One region of the Streptomyces chlorus genome, then DNA from elsewhere that is predicted to be linked to it. Evidence: riboswitches for the same ligand, from Rfam matches in the RefSeq annotation. Region 1 holds a riboswitch; the other holds the start of a gene.

Region 1 (7,532 bases):
ATCCAGAAGACCGGCGCGGCTTCCAGGGAGTACGCGAGGGAGGTGACCGTACGGTCGAGGAGTGAGCCGGGGCGGCGGGCGGCGAGCACGCCGAGCAGGGTGCCGAGGAGGATGGCGACGGCGAACGCGACGGCGCACAGCAGCGTCGACCACACGATCCGTTCGCCGATCGCGTCGGCGACCGGTTGCCGTAGCACGCTGGACTGGCCGAGGTCGCCGGTGACGGCGGAGGTCAGCCACTCCCACCAGCGGGCGGCGAAGGGACGGTCCACGCCGAGGTTGTCCCGGAGCCGGTCCAGGGTTTCCTGGTCGGCGCCGAGGGCTGCGGTGCCGGCGTAGGCCTTGACGGGGTCGAAGGGGGAGGCGGCGGCGATGGCGAACACACCGAAGGTGACGACGAGGAGGACGGGCACGGCGAGCAGGGCCCGTCGTGCCACGAGGTGGGCCATCGGTGCCCAGGGCAGGGGGGTCACTTCTTGGGCTTCTTCGGCTGCCAGGCCTCGGCGTTCCACCAGGGGCCGCTGGCGAAGCCGTGCTCGTGCGGTTCGACCTGCGTGGTGAGGCCTTCCCATCGGTCGGCGAGGACGTAGAGGTGGTCGATGTGGGTGAGGAAGGTGTAGCCGGGGTTCTTGACGAGTGCGCGCTGGAGGTCGTCGTAGGCGGCCTTGCGGTCGTCGGGGTCCTGGCTGCGGCGGCCGGTGTCGAGGGCCTTGTCGACGGCGGGGTTGTCGTAGTGGGGCATGTTGTTGAAACCGTCGCCGGCGAGGGAGGAGTGCAGCAGGGTGTAGAGGCCGAAGTCGGGGTCGCCGGTGCTGCCGAAGCCGGCGAGGACGGCGTCCTTGCCCATCCGGGGTTCGATGACCTCCCAGGTGGCGCCCTCGACCTTGACGTCGATGCCGGCCTTCTTGGCGTCGGAGGCGTAGGCGAGGGCGTGGTCCTGGCGGACCTTGTCGCCGGAGGGGTAGAAGAGGGTGAAGGCGGCCCGGACGCCGTCCTTGGCGCGGATGCCGTCCTTGCCGGCCTTCCAGCCGTCGCGGTCGAGGATCTTCCGGGCCTCGGCGAGGTCCTGGGGGCGTTCGACGTCCTTGGTGTACCAGGGGTCGTCCAGGGGCAGCGGGCCGTAGGCGGGGCGGCCGGCTCCGTCGAGGATCTTGTCGACCATGGCCCGACGGTCCACGGCGAGGTCGAGGGCGCGGCGGACGGCGGTGTCGCCGGTGACCTCGTTCGCGGTGGGGAGGGTGACGGCGCGGAAGTCGTAGGTGGTGGCCTGGTACGTGGTGCGGCCGTCGTCGTTCTTGAAGGTGGCGGCGAGGTTGGGCGGGAGGGTCGCGCCGTCGAGGTCGCCGGAGCGCAGCCGGGTGGCTCGGACGTCGTCGTCGGCGATGACCGCCATGGTGAGCTTCTTCACCTTCGGGGCGCCGCCCCAGTAGTCCGGGTTCGCCTTGAAGGTGAGCTTCTCACCCTTGCTCCAGCCGGTGAGGACGTACGGTCCGGTGCCGACCGGCTCGGTGTTGAAGGCGCCGGTGTTGGGGTCCTGCTCGCCGGCGATGTGCTCGGGGACGATGGGCAGGACGGTGCGGGCGGCGAAGGCCGCGTACGGGTACTTGAGGGTGAAGACGACCTTGTCGTCGCCGTCCGCGCGGACCCGCTCGACGGCGTCCAGTTCGCTCTTGGCGGTGTTGTTGGTCTTGTCGTCGAGCACCGTTTCGTACGTGTAGACGACGTCCTCGGCGGTGAGGGGTTCGCCGTCGCTGAACTTCACGCCGGAGCGGAGGGTGTAGGTGTAGGTGCGGCCGTCGTCGGCGATCTCGGGGAGCGCCTTGGCCAGGGCGGGCTTCAGTTTCAGGTCGGCGTCCCGGGCGAGCAGCCCGTCGAAGACCTTGGAGTTGCCGTCCTTGCCGTAGCCGAGCAGGGGGCTCAGGGTGTCGGGCTCGGAGGGGACTCCGATCACCACGGACTCGGCGGACCCGCCGCCCGTACCGGCGTCCGAGCCGCCGGTCGGCGCCGAGCAGGCGGCGACCGCGGCGGCCATGGTCGCCGCGAGGGCGGTACCCCGTATTCGTCGGATGGTCATCGAATCTCACACCTCTGCTGCCCGGAACTCGTTGTTGCATATTAGTTGCAGCTGGGCTCTGCCCAGGACCCCCTCCCCCCATTCCCGCGCTGGGGTGAACGGCGCCGAAAGGGTGCCGCCCGCGCGCCCGCCGATGTGCGACCTGCGTGCCGTGGTGGTCAGGACCGCGGATGTGCGCCGGGGCGAGAGCCGCGGAACGCCGTGCGCGCGCCCCCCTGGGGCGGCTTGTCAGGTGCCTGGACCTGGGTCTACTGTCACCACGCCTTGGTGAACGGGAAATCCGGTGCGATACCGGTGCGGCCCTCGCCACTGTGATCGGGAAGTCCGGCTCCGGCCCCTGGTCCTGTCCCCCCGACAGGACCGACGGGCAGCCACTGGGTCCACCTGGGACCCGGGAAGGCGGAGTTCGGGCGGTGGTACCCGTCAGCCAGGAGACCGGCCAAGGCGCGTCAACCATCCACGAGGTGCTGGAGAGGGTCTGCTGAGCCATGCACATTGCCGAGGGTTTTCTGCCACCGGTGCACGCGGTCGCCTGGGGCGCCGCGGCGGCGCCGTTCGTCGTCCACGGAGCCCGGTCGCTCATCCGTGAAGTCAAGGAACATCCCGAGAACACGCTGCTGCTCGGCGCCTCGGGAGCGTTCACCTTCGTCCTGTCCGCGCTGAAACTGCCCTCGGTGACGGGGAGTTGCTCCCACCCCACCGGCACCGGCCTGGGCGCCATCCTGTTCCGGCCGCCGGTCATGGCGGTACTGGGCACCATCACCCTGCTGTTCCAGGCCCTGTTGCTCGCCCACGGCGGGCTGACCACGCTGGGCGCCAACGTCTTCTCGATGGCGATCGTCGGTCCGTGGGCGGGGTACGGCGTGTACCGGCTGGCGCGCCGGTACGGGGCGCCGCTGATGGCCGCGGTGTTCTGCGGCGCGTTCGTCGCCGACCTGTCCACGTACTGCGTGACGAGTGTGCAGCTGGCGCTCGCGTTCCCCGACCCGGGGAGTGGATTCCTGGGCGCGCTCGGGAAGTTCGGCTCCATCTTCGCCCTGACGCAGATCCCGCTCGCGGTGAGCGAGGGGCTGCTGACGGTGCTGGTGATGCGCCTGCTGGTGCAGTCCAGCAAGGGCGAACTGACCCGGCTCGGCGTGCTGGTGGCCGGAAAGCGGGCCGCGACGGCGGCGGAGGCCGGAACGGAAACAGAGTCGGGGACGACAACAGAGTCGGGGACGACCGGGGCGGTGGCGCGATGACCAGGAACGCGAAGATCAACACGCTGCTGCTGCTCGCCGTGGCCGCGCTCGCGGTGCTGCCGCTGGTGCTCGGGCTCGGCGATCACAAGGAGGAGCCGTTCGCGGGCGCGGACGGCGAGGCGGAGACCGCGATCACCGAGATCGAACCGGACTACGAGCCGTGGTTCTCGCCGCTGTACGAACCCCCTTCCGGTGAGATCGAGTCGGGGCTCTTCGCCCTCCAGGCCGCCGTCGGCGCGGGCGTCCTGGCGTACTACTTCGGGGTGCGGCGCGGGCGTCGGCAGGGTACGGAAGGGGTGCGGCGGCAACTGCGGGAGACCGGAGCGGACTTGAGTACCGGCACCGGCACCGGCGTGGGCATCGGCGCGGGCCCCGACGAGGCGGTCTCCCCCGGATCCCGGTCCTGACCGGCCGTGCTGCCGATCGACGCGGCGGCGCACAGCAGTCGCTGGCGCCGCCGTCATCCCGTGGACAAGGCCGTGCTCGGACTGGGGCTCACCGTGCTCGCGATCTCCCTGCCGCCCTGGCCGGGCGCGGCCCTGGTGCTGCTGACCGCGCTCGCGGTGCTGCTGGGCCCGGCGGGGGTGCCGGGGCGGCGGCTGTGGCGCGCCTACCGGGTGCCGCTGGGCTTCTGCGTCACCGGGGCGCTCCCGCTGCTGGTGCAGGTGGGCGGGCCGGACGGGTTCGTGTCTCCGGCCCCCGAAGGGCCGCTGCGCGCGGGCGAGTTGCTGCTGCGCACCTCGGCGGCCTCCCTCGGTGTGCTGCTGTTCGCCTTCACCACGCCGATGTCCGACCTGCTGCCGCGCCTGGTACGGGCCGGGGTGCCCGCTCCCCTCGTCGACGTGGCTCTGGTGACGTACCGCATGAGCTTCCTGCTGCTCGACTCGGTGCGCCGGATCAGGGAGGCGCAGGCGGCCCGGCTCGGGCACACCACCCGGGCGGCGGCCTGGCGTTCGCTGGGCGGGCTCGGCGCGACGGCGTTCGTCCGGTCCTTCGACCGGGCGGCGCGGCTGCAGACGGGGCTCGCCGGACGCGGCTACGACGGCACGCTGCGCGTGCTGGTGCCCGAGGCGCGGGTCTCCGTACGGTTCACGGCCGTGAGCCTGTTACTTCTCGCGGCGCTGGCCGCCGTCGCCCTTCTCCTGGAAAGCCGGATGCCATGAGCGATCCCGCCCTGGTCCCCGCCCTGGTCGCCCTGCGGGACGCGTCCTTCGCCTACGAGGACGGCCCGGCCGTGCTCACCGGCCTCGACTTCGAGGTGCGGGAGGGGCGCGCGCTCGCCCTGCTGGGCCGCAACGGCAGCGGCAAGACCACGCTGATGCGGCTGCTGAGCGGTGGACTACGGCCGAGCGGGGGCGAGTTGGCCGTGGCCGGCCGGCCGGTCCGGTACGACCGCAAGGGGCTGACCCGGTTGCGGACGACGGTGCAGCTGGTGGTGCAGGACCCCGACGACCAGTTGTTCGCGGCGTCCGTGGGCCAGGACGTGTCGTTCGGACCGCTGAACCTCGGCCTGTCCGACACGCAGGTACGGGCGCGGGTCTCGGAGGCGCTGGCCGCGCTCGACATCACCGCCCTCGCCGAACGGCCCACCCATCTGCTGTCCTACGGGCAGCGCAAGCGGACCGCGATCGCGGGCGCGGTGGCGATGCGGCCGCGCGTCCTGATCCTGGACGAGCCGACCGCGGGCCTCGACCCGGACGGTCAGGAACGGCTGCTCGCGACGCTCGCCGGGTTGCGCGAGCGGGGCACCACGGTCGTCATGGCCACCCACGACGTGGACCTCGCCCTGCGCTGGGCCGACGACGCCGCGCTGCTCACGCCGTCCGGCGCCCGCACCGGCCCCGCCGCCGCGATGCTGGCCCGCACGGACCTGCTCGCGGCGGCGGGACTGCGGCTGCCGTGGGGCGTCGCGGCGGCGCGGCTGTTGCGCACCCAGGGCCTGCTGGCGGATGGGACCACCGGTCCCCGGACCCCGGAGGAACTGGCCGCGCTGATCGCGGTGTCCCCGGAGCACACGGAGCACGCCGACGGCGGATGACCCCCGGCCCGGGCAGCGCCGCGGGGCGTGTTCGCAAGCCCCGCGCGGCCGGGGCGCGTCTCGGCGCGTCGCATACGACCGGAATCTGTACAGAATCAGGACTCTACCTGGGTACGGTGACAGCATGGAGATCCCCGAGGTCGTGACCGTCAGTGACGCGCGCGCGAGACTGTCGCGCATACTGACCGACCTGTCGGAGTCCGGCGCGGATGCCGAGCCCGTCCTGATCGGCGCCCACCGCAAGCCCCAGGGCGTCCTCCTGTCCGTCGAGGCCTTCGAGTCGCTGAGCGGCCGAGCGGCACGACGTGGCGCAGTCGCCTCGGCCACCGGTTCCGTCGAGGCCGAGGGGCTCCACCCCTCCGAGGCCTCGGACCACGACACCGAGGCCTACGTGAGGGGCGACCTCGACGCGGACACCCTTGTCGCCCGCGCGATCGCCCGCCACCGGCGGACTTCGGAGCAGCGGGCAGGGTGAACGATCCGTACGCCATGCCCAACGGTGTGCTGCGCAACAAGCTCGGCATCACCGACCAGCAACTGCTCGCGGCAGCGGAGGCGGACATCACCCGAGCGCGGTGGCGCGGGTGATGGCCGACTCGACGGCGGCGATGCGGTCGCCGAGGAGGGCGAGGGCGGCGACCGCGCGGGTGAGGGCGTCGTCGTCGGGGCCGCCGAGGGCGTGGGTGCGCACGTGGGCGGCCTTGATCCCGGCCCAGCGGTCGGCCCGCTCGGCGGTGAGGGTGCCGCGCAGTTCGGCGAGCTTGAGCAGGTTCGCCTCGGCGCCGGTGGTGAGGGTCTGCGCCTCGGCCGCGTAGTGGTCGTCGATGACGGCGGAGAGTTCGGCGTCGTTCATGACCGGCTGGATCCGCTGGGCGATCTTGTTCATGTTGCGGTAGGAGCCCTGGAGCCGGAACGGCGGCTCGGTGCGGGCGTCGTCGGACTGGGCGGCGGAGGCGATGTATGCCTCGTTCACCGCGAGGACGGTGCGGCGGGCGGTGAGCAGATGGCGCAGCACGGTGAGGACGCGGTCCAGTTCGGTGGGCGCGTACGGGTGGGTGAGCCGGTCGGCGTGGGCGGTGGGGTCGCCTTCGGCGAGGCGGATCAGCAGGTCGAGGTCGCCGCGGTCGCGGCCGGCGAGCGGGGCGAGGACCGTGTTGGCGGTGAGCGCGTTCTCGGTGAAGCTGGCGGCGAAGGCGTCGTCCTTGCCGGTGAGGACGTCGCCGAGGTTCCACACGTCGGCACGGTTGGCCAGCATGTCGGGCACCCGGAAGAGGTCGCCGGACTCGGTGTAGGGGTTGCCGGCCATGCAGACGGCGAAGCGCTTGCCCCGCAGGTCGTAGGTGCGCGGCTCGCCCTCCCACACGCCCTCCACGCGGCGGGTGGCGTCGCACAGCGGGATGAACTTCTGGAGGAGTTCGGGCGAGGTGTGCTGGATGTCGTCGAGGTGGAGGAGCGTGTTGTTGCCGGCGGCCAGCGCGAAGTTGATCTTCTCGATCTCCTGGCGTGCGGTGGCGTTCGGCGCCTCGGCCGGGTCGAGGGAGGTCACGGAGTGGCCGAGTGCCGGGCCGCTGATCTTCACCAGGACGAGGCCCAGCCGGTCGGCGACGTATTCCATGAGGGTGGTCTTGCCGTAGCCGGGCGGGGAGACGAGGAGCAGCAGGCCGCCGGTGCCGGTGCGCCCCGACTCGCCGGTGGTGCCGAGCTGTTTGGCGAGGCTGTCACCGATGAGCGGGAGGTAGACCTCGTCGACGAGGCGGTTGCGGACGAACGTCGACATCACCCGGGGGCGGTGGTCGTCCAGGCGCAACCGGGTGCGTTCGGTGGTGACCAGGGCGGTGCGGCGGCGCTGGAAGGCACGGAAGGCGGGGGTGTCGTGGTCCCTGAACTCCGCGGTGCGGGCGAGGAATTCGTCCAGGCGGAGGGTGAGGCGCCGGTCGGTGATGCGGGGGTGGGCGCCGAGCAGGCCCTCCACGGTGGTGGTGAGGGGCGCGTCGGACTCGTGGCGGGGCTGGTCCGGGCAGAGTTCGGCGGCGACGGCCTCGGCGAGGTCGCCGGGGGTGAGGTGGGTGCCGGTGGCGGTGGCGTACGCGGACAGCCAGGCCTCGACGAGCTGGCGGCGGGCGGTGAGGTCGGCGAGGGCGGGCAGGTCCTCGTCGTAGGCCTCGGTGGCGACGGTGCG
Region 2 (7,532 bases), on a different contig from region 1:
CGTTGCCGAACCCCGTACGGCCGGCGACCGCGTCCACCGTCTCGTCGGTCCCCTCCAGCAGGCGCTGGGCGAGCAGGACGCGCTGGCGCAGGATCCAGCGGTACGGCGTGGTGCCGGTCTCCTGCTGGAAGCGGCGGGCGAAGGTGCGGGGGGACATGTGGGCACGCGCCGCCAGCTGCTCGACGGTGACCTCCTCGTCGAGATGCCGCTCCATCCACACCAGCACCTCGGACACGGTGTCGCCGCCGGGCAGCGGCAGCGGGCGTTCGATGTACTGGGCCTGGCCCCCGTCGCGGTGCGGGGGCACCACCATGCGCCGGGCGATCCGGTTGGCGACCTCGGGACCCTGCTCCTTGCGCACGAGGTGCAGACAGGCGTCGATCCCGGCGGCGGTGCCCGCGGAGGTGATCACCGGGTCCTCGTCGACGTAGAGCACATCCGGTTCGACGGTCAGGTGGGGGTACTTCCTGGTCAGCGCGTCCGCGTGCCGCCAGTGGGCGGCGGCGCGCCGGCCGTCGAGGAGACCGGCGGCGGCGAGTACGAACACGCCGGAGCAGACGCTGAGGACCCTGGCTCCCCGGTCCACGCCCCGGCGCAGCGCGTCCAGCAGCTCGGGCGGGAAGTCCCGCGACTCGTAGCACGAGCCGGCGGGTACGGCGATGAGGTCCGCTGCCTCCAGCCGGTCCAGGCCGTGCTCGACCTGGAGCGAGAAGCCCGTGTTGCTGCGCAGCGAGGGGCCTTCGGCGGAGGCGACCGCGAAGTCGTAGACGGGCAGACCGTCGTCGCTGCGGTCGACGCCGAAGACCTCGCAGACGACGCCGAGTTCGAAGGGGTTCACGCTGTCGAGCAGGACGGCGGCCACATTGCGGAGCATGACTCCAGTGTGCCCTGCCGCTGGCAGTAAATCGAGGGTGCGCGGCAGTCCTGCCACTGTTCGGTAAGGAGCGTCCGGCGTGACAGTGGTGTCCATGGAGACGACACACGTGGAAGCGCTGATCGGAATGCTGACCGTTCTCGGACTGCTCGTCCTGATGGTCCTCCCCGCCGTCATCGGCATCGCGCACGAGCGGAGGATCGACCGACAGCTGAAGCGGGCTGGGACCGACCGCGCCGCCCACACCTCGGCCGGGGCGTCCCGGCCGGCGCGGAGTCCCGCGCACGGCCCCGCGCGGAGTGCCACCTCGCACCACACCGCACGCGCGGCGTGAGGCGGGGTGGCACCCGGGCGGACGCCCCGTGGAGGTTCCCCGAAGGGCTGTCCTGCTAGAACTCCTCGTCCAGGTCGACCGTGCCCTCCACGGCGACCTGGTACGCGGACGGACGCCGCTCGAAGAAGTTCGTCAGCTCCTGGACCCCCTGGAGCTCCATGAACGAGAACGGATTGCCCGAGCCGTACACCGGAGCGAAGCCCAGGCGGGTGAGCCGCTGGTCGGCCACGCACTCCAGGTACTGCCGCATCGACTCGGTGTTCATGCCCGGCAGCCCGTCACCGCACAGGTCGCGCCCGAACTGCAGCTCCGCCTCGACCGCCTCGCGCAGCATGTCCGTCACCTGCTGCTGAAGCTCGTCGTCGAACAGGTCCGGCTCCTCCTTGCGGACGGTGTCGACCACGTCGAAGGCGAAGGACATGTGCATCGTCTCGTCCCGGAACACCCAGTTGGTGCCGGTCGCGAGACCGTGCAGCAGGCCCCGGCTGCGGAACCAGTACACGTAGGCGAACGCCCCGTAGAAGAACAGGCCCTCGATGCACGCGGCGAAGCAGATCAGGTTGAGGAGGAAGCGGCGGCGGTCGGCCCGCGTCTCCAGCCGGTCGAGTTTCTCCACCGAGTCCATCCACGTGAAGCAGAACTCGGCCTTCTCCCGGATGGACGGGATGTTCTCCACCGCCGCGAACGCGGCCGTCCGGTCCTCCGGATCGGGCAGGTAGGTGTCCAGCAGGGTCAGATAGAACTGGACGTGCACCGCCTCCTCGAAGAGCTGCCGCGACAGATACAGCCGCGCCTCCGGGGAGTTGATGTGCTTGTAGAGGGTGAGCACCAGGTTGTTGGCCACGATCGAGTCGCCGGTGGCGAAGAACGCCACCAGACGGCCGATCAGATGCTGTTCGGCGGGGCTCAGTTTCGCGAGGTCGGCGACGTCCGAGTGGAGGTCGACCTCCTCCACGGTCCAGGTGTTCTTGATCGCGTCCCGGTAGCGCTCGTAGAAGTCGGGGTAACGCATGGGGCGCAGGGTGAGTTCGAAGCCCGGCTCGAGCAGGTTCCGGGTTCGGGGGGCGGTGGTCATTACTGGCAGGCCTCGCAGGACTCGGGGTTCTCAAGGGAGCAGGCGACGGCTTCGGGGTCGGCGGCCGGCTGCCGGGCGGGGACAGGGGTGGGGACGGGGCCGGCGGCGGCAGTGGTCTGTGCCTGGGCCGCGCGGGCGATGCGGGTCGCCGGTCGGGAGCGCAGGTAGTACGTGGTCTTCAGGCCCCGCTTCCAGGCGTAGGCGTACATCGAGGAGAGCTTTCCGATGGTCGGCGTCTCCATGAACAGGTTCAGCGACTGCGACTGGTCCAGGAACGGGGTGCGGTCGGCGGCCATGTCGATCAGGGCGCGCTGCGGGATCTCCCACGCGGTGCGGTACAGCCCGCGCACCTCCTCGGGGATCCAGGTGAAGTCCCGCACCGAGCCGCCGGCCTCGCGCAGCGCCTCGCGGGTCCGCGCGTCCCACACGCCCAGCCGCTTCAGGTCGTTCACCAGATACGAGTTGACCTGGAGGAACTCACCGGACAGCGTCTCGCGCTTGAACAGGTTGGACACCTGCGGCTCGATGCACTCGTACACGCCCGCGATGGACGCGATGGTGGCGGTCGGCGCGATCGCCAGCAGCAGCGAGTTGCGCATGCCGACGGAGGCGATACGTTCGCGCAGCGCCGACCAGCGCTCGGGCCAGGTGAGTTCGGTGTCGTAGTGGTCGGGGTGCAGCACGCCCCGGGCGGTACGCGTGTGCTCCCAGGCCGGCAGGGGGCCGACGGGGTTCCCCGCTGTCCCGGAGCCCGTCGCGGGCGTCCGGGGGCGCGCGGCGAGGTCGGCGGAGGTCTCGTACGCGGCGAGCATGATGCGCTCGGCGATCCGGGTGGAGAGCCGCCGGGCCTTCGGGGAGTCGAAGGGCAGGCGCAGGGCGAAGAAGACGTCCTGGAGGCCCATCACTCCCAGCCCCACCGGGCGCCAGCGCGCGTTGGAACGGCCCGCCTGCTCGGTCGGGTAGAAGTTGATGTCCACGACCCGGTCGAGGAAGGTGACGGCTGTGCGCACGGTCTCGTCCAGCCGCTCCCAGTCCAGGTCACCGGCCGCCGGGTCGACGAGCGCGCCGAGGTTGACCGAGCCCAGGTTGCAGACCGCTGTCTCCCCGTCGCTGGTGACCTCGAGGATCTCCGTGCACAGGTTGGACGAGTGGACGACGTGGCCGGGCTCGGCGGTCTGGTTGGCGGTGCGGTTGGCGGCGTCCTTGAACGCCATCCAGCCGTTGCCGGTCTGGGCGAGGGTCCGCATCATGCGCCCGTACAGCTCCCGGGCGGGGATCGTCTTCCGCGCCAGGCCCGCGGCCTCGGCGGCCCGGTAGGCCGCGTCGAACTCCTCGCCCCACAGGTCGACCAGGTCCGGGACGGCGGACGGGGAGAACAGCGACCAGGCGGCGTCGGCGTCGACCCGGCGCATGAACTCGTCCGGCACCCAGTGCGCGAGGTTCAGGTTGTGCGTACGGCGGGCGTCCTCACCGGTGTTGTCGCGCAGCTCCAGGAACTCCTCGATGTCCGAGTGCCAGGTCTCCAGGTAGACCGCCGCCGCGCCCTTGCGCCGGCCGCCCTGGTTCACGGCGGCGACGGAGGCGTCCAGGGTCTTCAGGAACGGGACGATGCCGCCTGAGTGCCCGTTGGTGCCGCGGATCAGCGAACCCCGGGAGCGGATGCGGGAGTAGGCCAGGCCGATGCCGCCGGCGTGCTTGGAGAGGCGGGCCACCTGGTGGTAGCGGTCGTAGAGGGAGTCCAGCTCGTCCTTGGGGGAGTCGAGGAGGTAGCAGGAGGACATCTGGGGGTGTCGGGTACCGGAGTTGAACAGGGTGGGGGAGGAGGGAAGGTACTCCAGGCGGCTCATCAGGCCGTACAGCTCGGCGACTTCGTCCACCGCACGGGGGGTGCCGTTCTCGGCGAGACCGGCGGCGACCCGCAGCAGGAAGTGCTGCGGTGCCTCGACGACCTTGCGGGTGACCGGATGCCGCAGCAGATAGCGGCTGTACAGGGTGCGCAGCCCGAAGTAGCCGAAGCGGTCGTCCGCGCGGGGGTCGATCAGCGCGTCAAGACGGTCCGAGTGCAGCAGGACGAACTCGGCGGTCCGGTCCGCGATGAGGCCCTCGCGGTGCCCGGCAGCGATCGACGAGGTGAACGACGTGACACCCTGCGAGGCGGCCTCGGCGCGGATGCCGAGGGTCAGCAGGCGGGCGGCGAGCCGGGAGTGGACGGGATCCTCGGAGATGAGCCCGGCCGCCGCCTCGGTGGCCAGCTCGCGCAGCTCGGCCTCGTCCGCATGGGCGGACCGGCCGCGCAGCGCGGCGGCGGCGACCCGGCCGGGGTCGGCGTCGGGGAGATCGGCGGTCAGCTCGGTCAGGGTCCGCAGCAGCGCGGCACCGGGGCCGTCGCTCACGTCGACCGCTGAAGCAGGATCGGCTGGCGCGATGGTCACGTGGGGCTCTCCCTCGCTCGGCACGGGGCCTCGGCGAGGGCAGGGGGCAGCACACGAGCACGCGAACGTGCCTCGCGTCCACCGGCCCATTCCGCGAGGCCCGGACGTCAGGCACCCGGACCGGACGGCCGGGCGCACTGTCGGCAGGTCCTCGGACTAAGCCCGTGCGGGTACGCGGGAAACGCGAACACGCACAAGTACACCGTTGCGGGACAGTTCCGGATTCGCACCGGATTCCCCTGCGGCGACAGCGAGCACGAGCATACATCTTGTGTCGGGTTCTGTCGGCGGGCCCATATCTTGTGTCCCGGTGGGTGCTGCGGCGCAGGGCCGCGGTGGTGTCAGAGCGTCAGCTCATAGGTGAGCAGCGTGATGTCGTCCAGGTGCGGAACAGGGTTCCAGTCCCGCCCGGGGGAGCGGACGAAACCGAGACGCTCGTGGATGCGGTGGGCCGCACGCATCGTCCGCCGGGTCGACAGCACGATCCGTACGCACCCCTCCGTGGCCCGTGGCCCGTGCCCGGTCGGCACAGGCGCGGACGAGGGCCTTCCCCGACACCCCGGCGCCGGGCGGCGCGGGCGACCGCGAGCATCCGGATCTCCGCCTCGCCGGGCCCGGCCGTATCGGCCATCGGCCCGCCGCGCGGTACGAACGTCACCCCGCCCAGCACCCTTCCCGCGCCGCCCGCCTCCGCCGCCCCGGGACGCGCTCCGGTCCTCTCCACGGCGACCAGTACCTCGGCGGTCGTGGCCCGCCCGGCGACGTCCCTGAGCTCACCGAGGTACGCGTCGCTCTCCCGAAGCCGAGCAGCCCGTCGCGCGGACAGGCCTGCGCGGTGAGCTCACCGAGCTCCTCGAACTCGTACGGTTCCACCGGCCGGGTGACGATGTCCATGGGGCGAGTGTGCCCCGCGGGTACGACAACGGGCCGCCGGAGACATCCGCGGCCCGTTGTCGTACCCGCGTACCGCGTCAGTGCTTGCCGTCGGCGGCTGTGTCGGCTGTGTCGGCCGTGTCCAGGGGCAGCTCGGTGCTGACGCCCGGATCGCCCGCGTCCACCGTGTAGTCCTGCGGCCGGGTCTCGTCGATGCCCTCGGGCGCCTTGACGGCCCTCAGGACGAAGGTCAGGGCGATCGTGACCAGGGCATTGGTCACGAAGGCGGTGAGGCCGATGTAGCCGATCTCGCCGATACCCGGGATCTCCTTTGACGAGCCGCCGAAGTGCTTCTGCGTCGGCGAGGCCACCCCGTACGCCGCGACCGTGCCGTAGACCATGCCGACCGCCCAGCCCGCGAGCAGCGCCCAGCGGTGGAACCAGCGGGTGAACAGGCCGCCCACCAGGGCGGGGAAGGTCTGCAGGATCCAGATGCCGCCAAGGAGCTGGAAGTTGATGGCGACCGTCTTGTCCATGGTGAGGACGAAGGCCAGCGCACCCACCTTCACGAGCAGCGAGACCACCTTGGAGACCTTGGTCTCCTGCGCGGGTGTCGCGTCCGGCTTGATGAAGTCCTTGTAGATGTTGCGGGTGAACAGGTTCGCGGCGGCGATCGACATGATCGCCGCCGGCACCAGCGCCCCGATGCCGATGGCGGCGAAGGCCACGCCGGCGAACCAGGCCGGGAACATGTTCTCGAACAACTGCGGGATCGCCAGTTGCCCGTTGCTGACCTCGACCCCGGCCGCGATCGCCATGAAGCCGAGCAGGGCCAGCAGGCCCAGCATCAGTGAGTACAGCGGCAGGAGCGTGGTGTTGCGGCGGATCACTTCACGGCTGCGCGAGGACAGCGTCGCGGTGATCGAGTGCGGGTACATGAACAGCGCGAGCGCCGATCCCAACGCCAGCGTGGCGTACGTCCATTGCCCCGCCTCGCCCGGCACCAGCGAACCGCGCGGCGCGCCCGTGGCCGGGTTGGTCTCGCTGTACGCCTCGCTCGCCCTGGCGAAGATGTCGTCGAAGCCGCCCAGCTTGATCGGGATGTAGATGATCGCCACCGCGATCACGAGGTAGATCAGCGTGTCCTTCACGAACGCGATCAGCGCGGGGGCCCGCAGACCCGACGAGTACGTGTACGCCGCCAGCACACCGAAGGCGATCAGCAGCGGCAGGTCCTTGACGAACCAGTTGGTGTCCTCGCCGCCGCCGACACCCATCACGTCCAGCACGGCCTGGATGCCGACCAGTTGGAGCGCGATGTACGGCATCGTCGCCAGGATGCCGGTGACCGCCACCGCCAGCGACAGCCCCTTCGAGCCGAACCGGCCGCGCACGAAGTCGGAGGTCGTCACATAGCCGTGCTTGTGCGACACCGACCACAGCCGAGGCAGGAAGGTGAAGATCAGCGGGTAGACGAGGATGGTGTACGGCACGGCGAAGAAGCCCGCCGCGCCCGCCGCGTAGATCGCCGCCGGTACGGCCACGAAGGTGTACGCGGTGTACAGGTCGCCGCCGAGCAGGAACCAGGTGACCCAGGTACCGAACGACCGTCCGCCCAGGCCCCATTCGTCGAGGCTGTGCTCGTTCGCCGCCTTGCGCCAGCGGGCGGCCAGGAAACCCATCGCCGTGACGAGGACGAAGAAGAAGATGAAGACGGCGAGTGCCACGCCGTTCACGCCGTCGTTCATCGCTGCGCACCGCCCTTCGCCGCCGCGCGGGTACGCCGGTCACGCTGGTCACGCTGCCACAGCTTGTACGCGATCATCGTCAGCGCGGTGGAGAGCAGCACCCACAGCATCTGGTACCAGTAGAAGAACGGGATGCCGATGAAGGTGGGGTCGGTCCTTGCGTACGAGTCGACCCATAACAGGGCCACGAACGGTG

The links. Region 1 has a riboswitch for cobalamin ahead of ACFPZI_RS19420 (energy-coupling factor ABC transporter permease). Riboswitches for the same ligand answer to the same signal wherever they lie in the genome.
Region 2: it holds a riboswitch for cobalamin, as region 1 does, so the genes downstream of both, ACFPZI_RS23945 (ribonucleoside-diphosphate reductase subunit alpha) here and ACFPZI_RS19420 (energy-coupling factor ABC transporter permease) in region 1, are expected to answer to the same signal.

Annotation. Positions count from the first base shown of each region.
Region 1 covers NZ_JBHSOA010000042.1:45,960-53,491, forward strand. Annotated here, with positions in the region: gene ACFPZI_RS19410 (ABC transporter permease) at 1-449, opposite strand, end outside; gene ACFPZI_RS19415 (ABC transporter substrate-binding protein) at 470-2,074, opposite strand; cobalamin riboswitch at 2,302-2,532, shown strand; gene ACFPZI_RS19420 (energy-coupling factor ABC transporter permease) at 2,563-3,315, shown strand; gene ACFPZI_RS19425 (energy-coupling factor ABC transporter substrate-binding protein) at 3,312-3,722, shown strand; gene cbiQ (cobalt ECF transporter T component CbiQ) at 3,729-4,478, shown strand; gene ACFPZI_RS19435 (energy-coupling factor ABC transporter ATP-binding protein) at 4,475-5,353, shown strand; gene ACFPZI_RS19440 (antitoxin VbhA family protein) at 5,478-5,828, shown strand; gene ACFPZI_RS19445 (DNA repair ATPase) at 5,916-7,532, opposite strand, start outside.
Region 2 covers NZ_JBHSOA010000053.1:23,609-31,140, reverse strand. Annotated here, with positions in the region: gene ACFPZI_RS23960 (GlxA family transcriptional regulator) at 1-874, opposite strand, end outside; gene ACFPZI_RS23955 (hypothetical protein) at 969-1,208, shown strand; gene ACFPZI_RS23950 (ribonucleotide-diphosphate reductase subunit beta) at 1,264-2,283, opposite strand; gene ACFPZI_RS23945 (ribonucleoside-diphosphate reductase subunit alpha) at 2,283-4,715, opposite strand; cobalamin riboswitch at 4,841-4,979, opposite strand; partial or broken gene ACFPZI_RS23940 (GNAT family N-acetyltransferase) at 5,057-5,609, opposite strand; gene mctP (monocarboxylate uptake permease MctP) at 5,687-7,336, opposite strand; gene ACFPZI_RS23930 (DUF3311 domain-containing protein) at 7,333-7,532, opposite strand, start outside.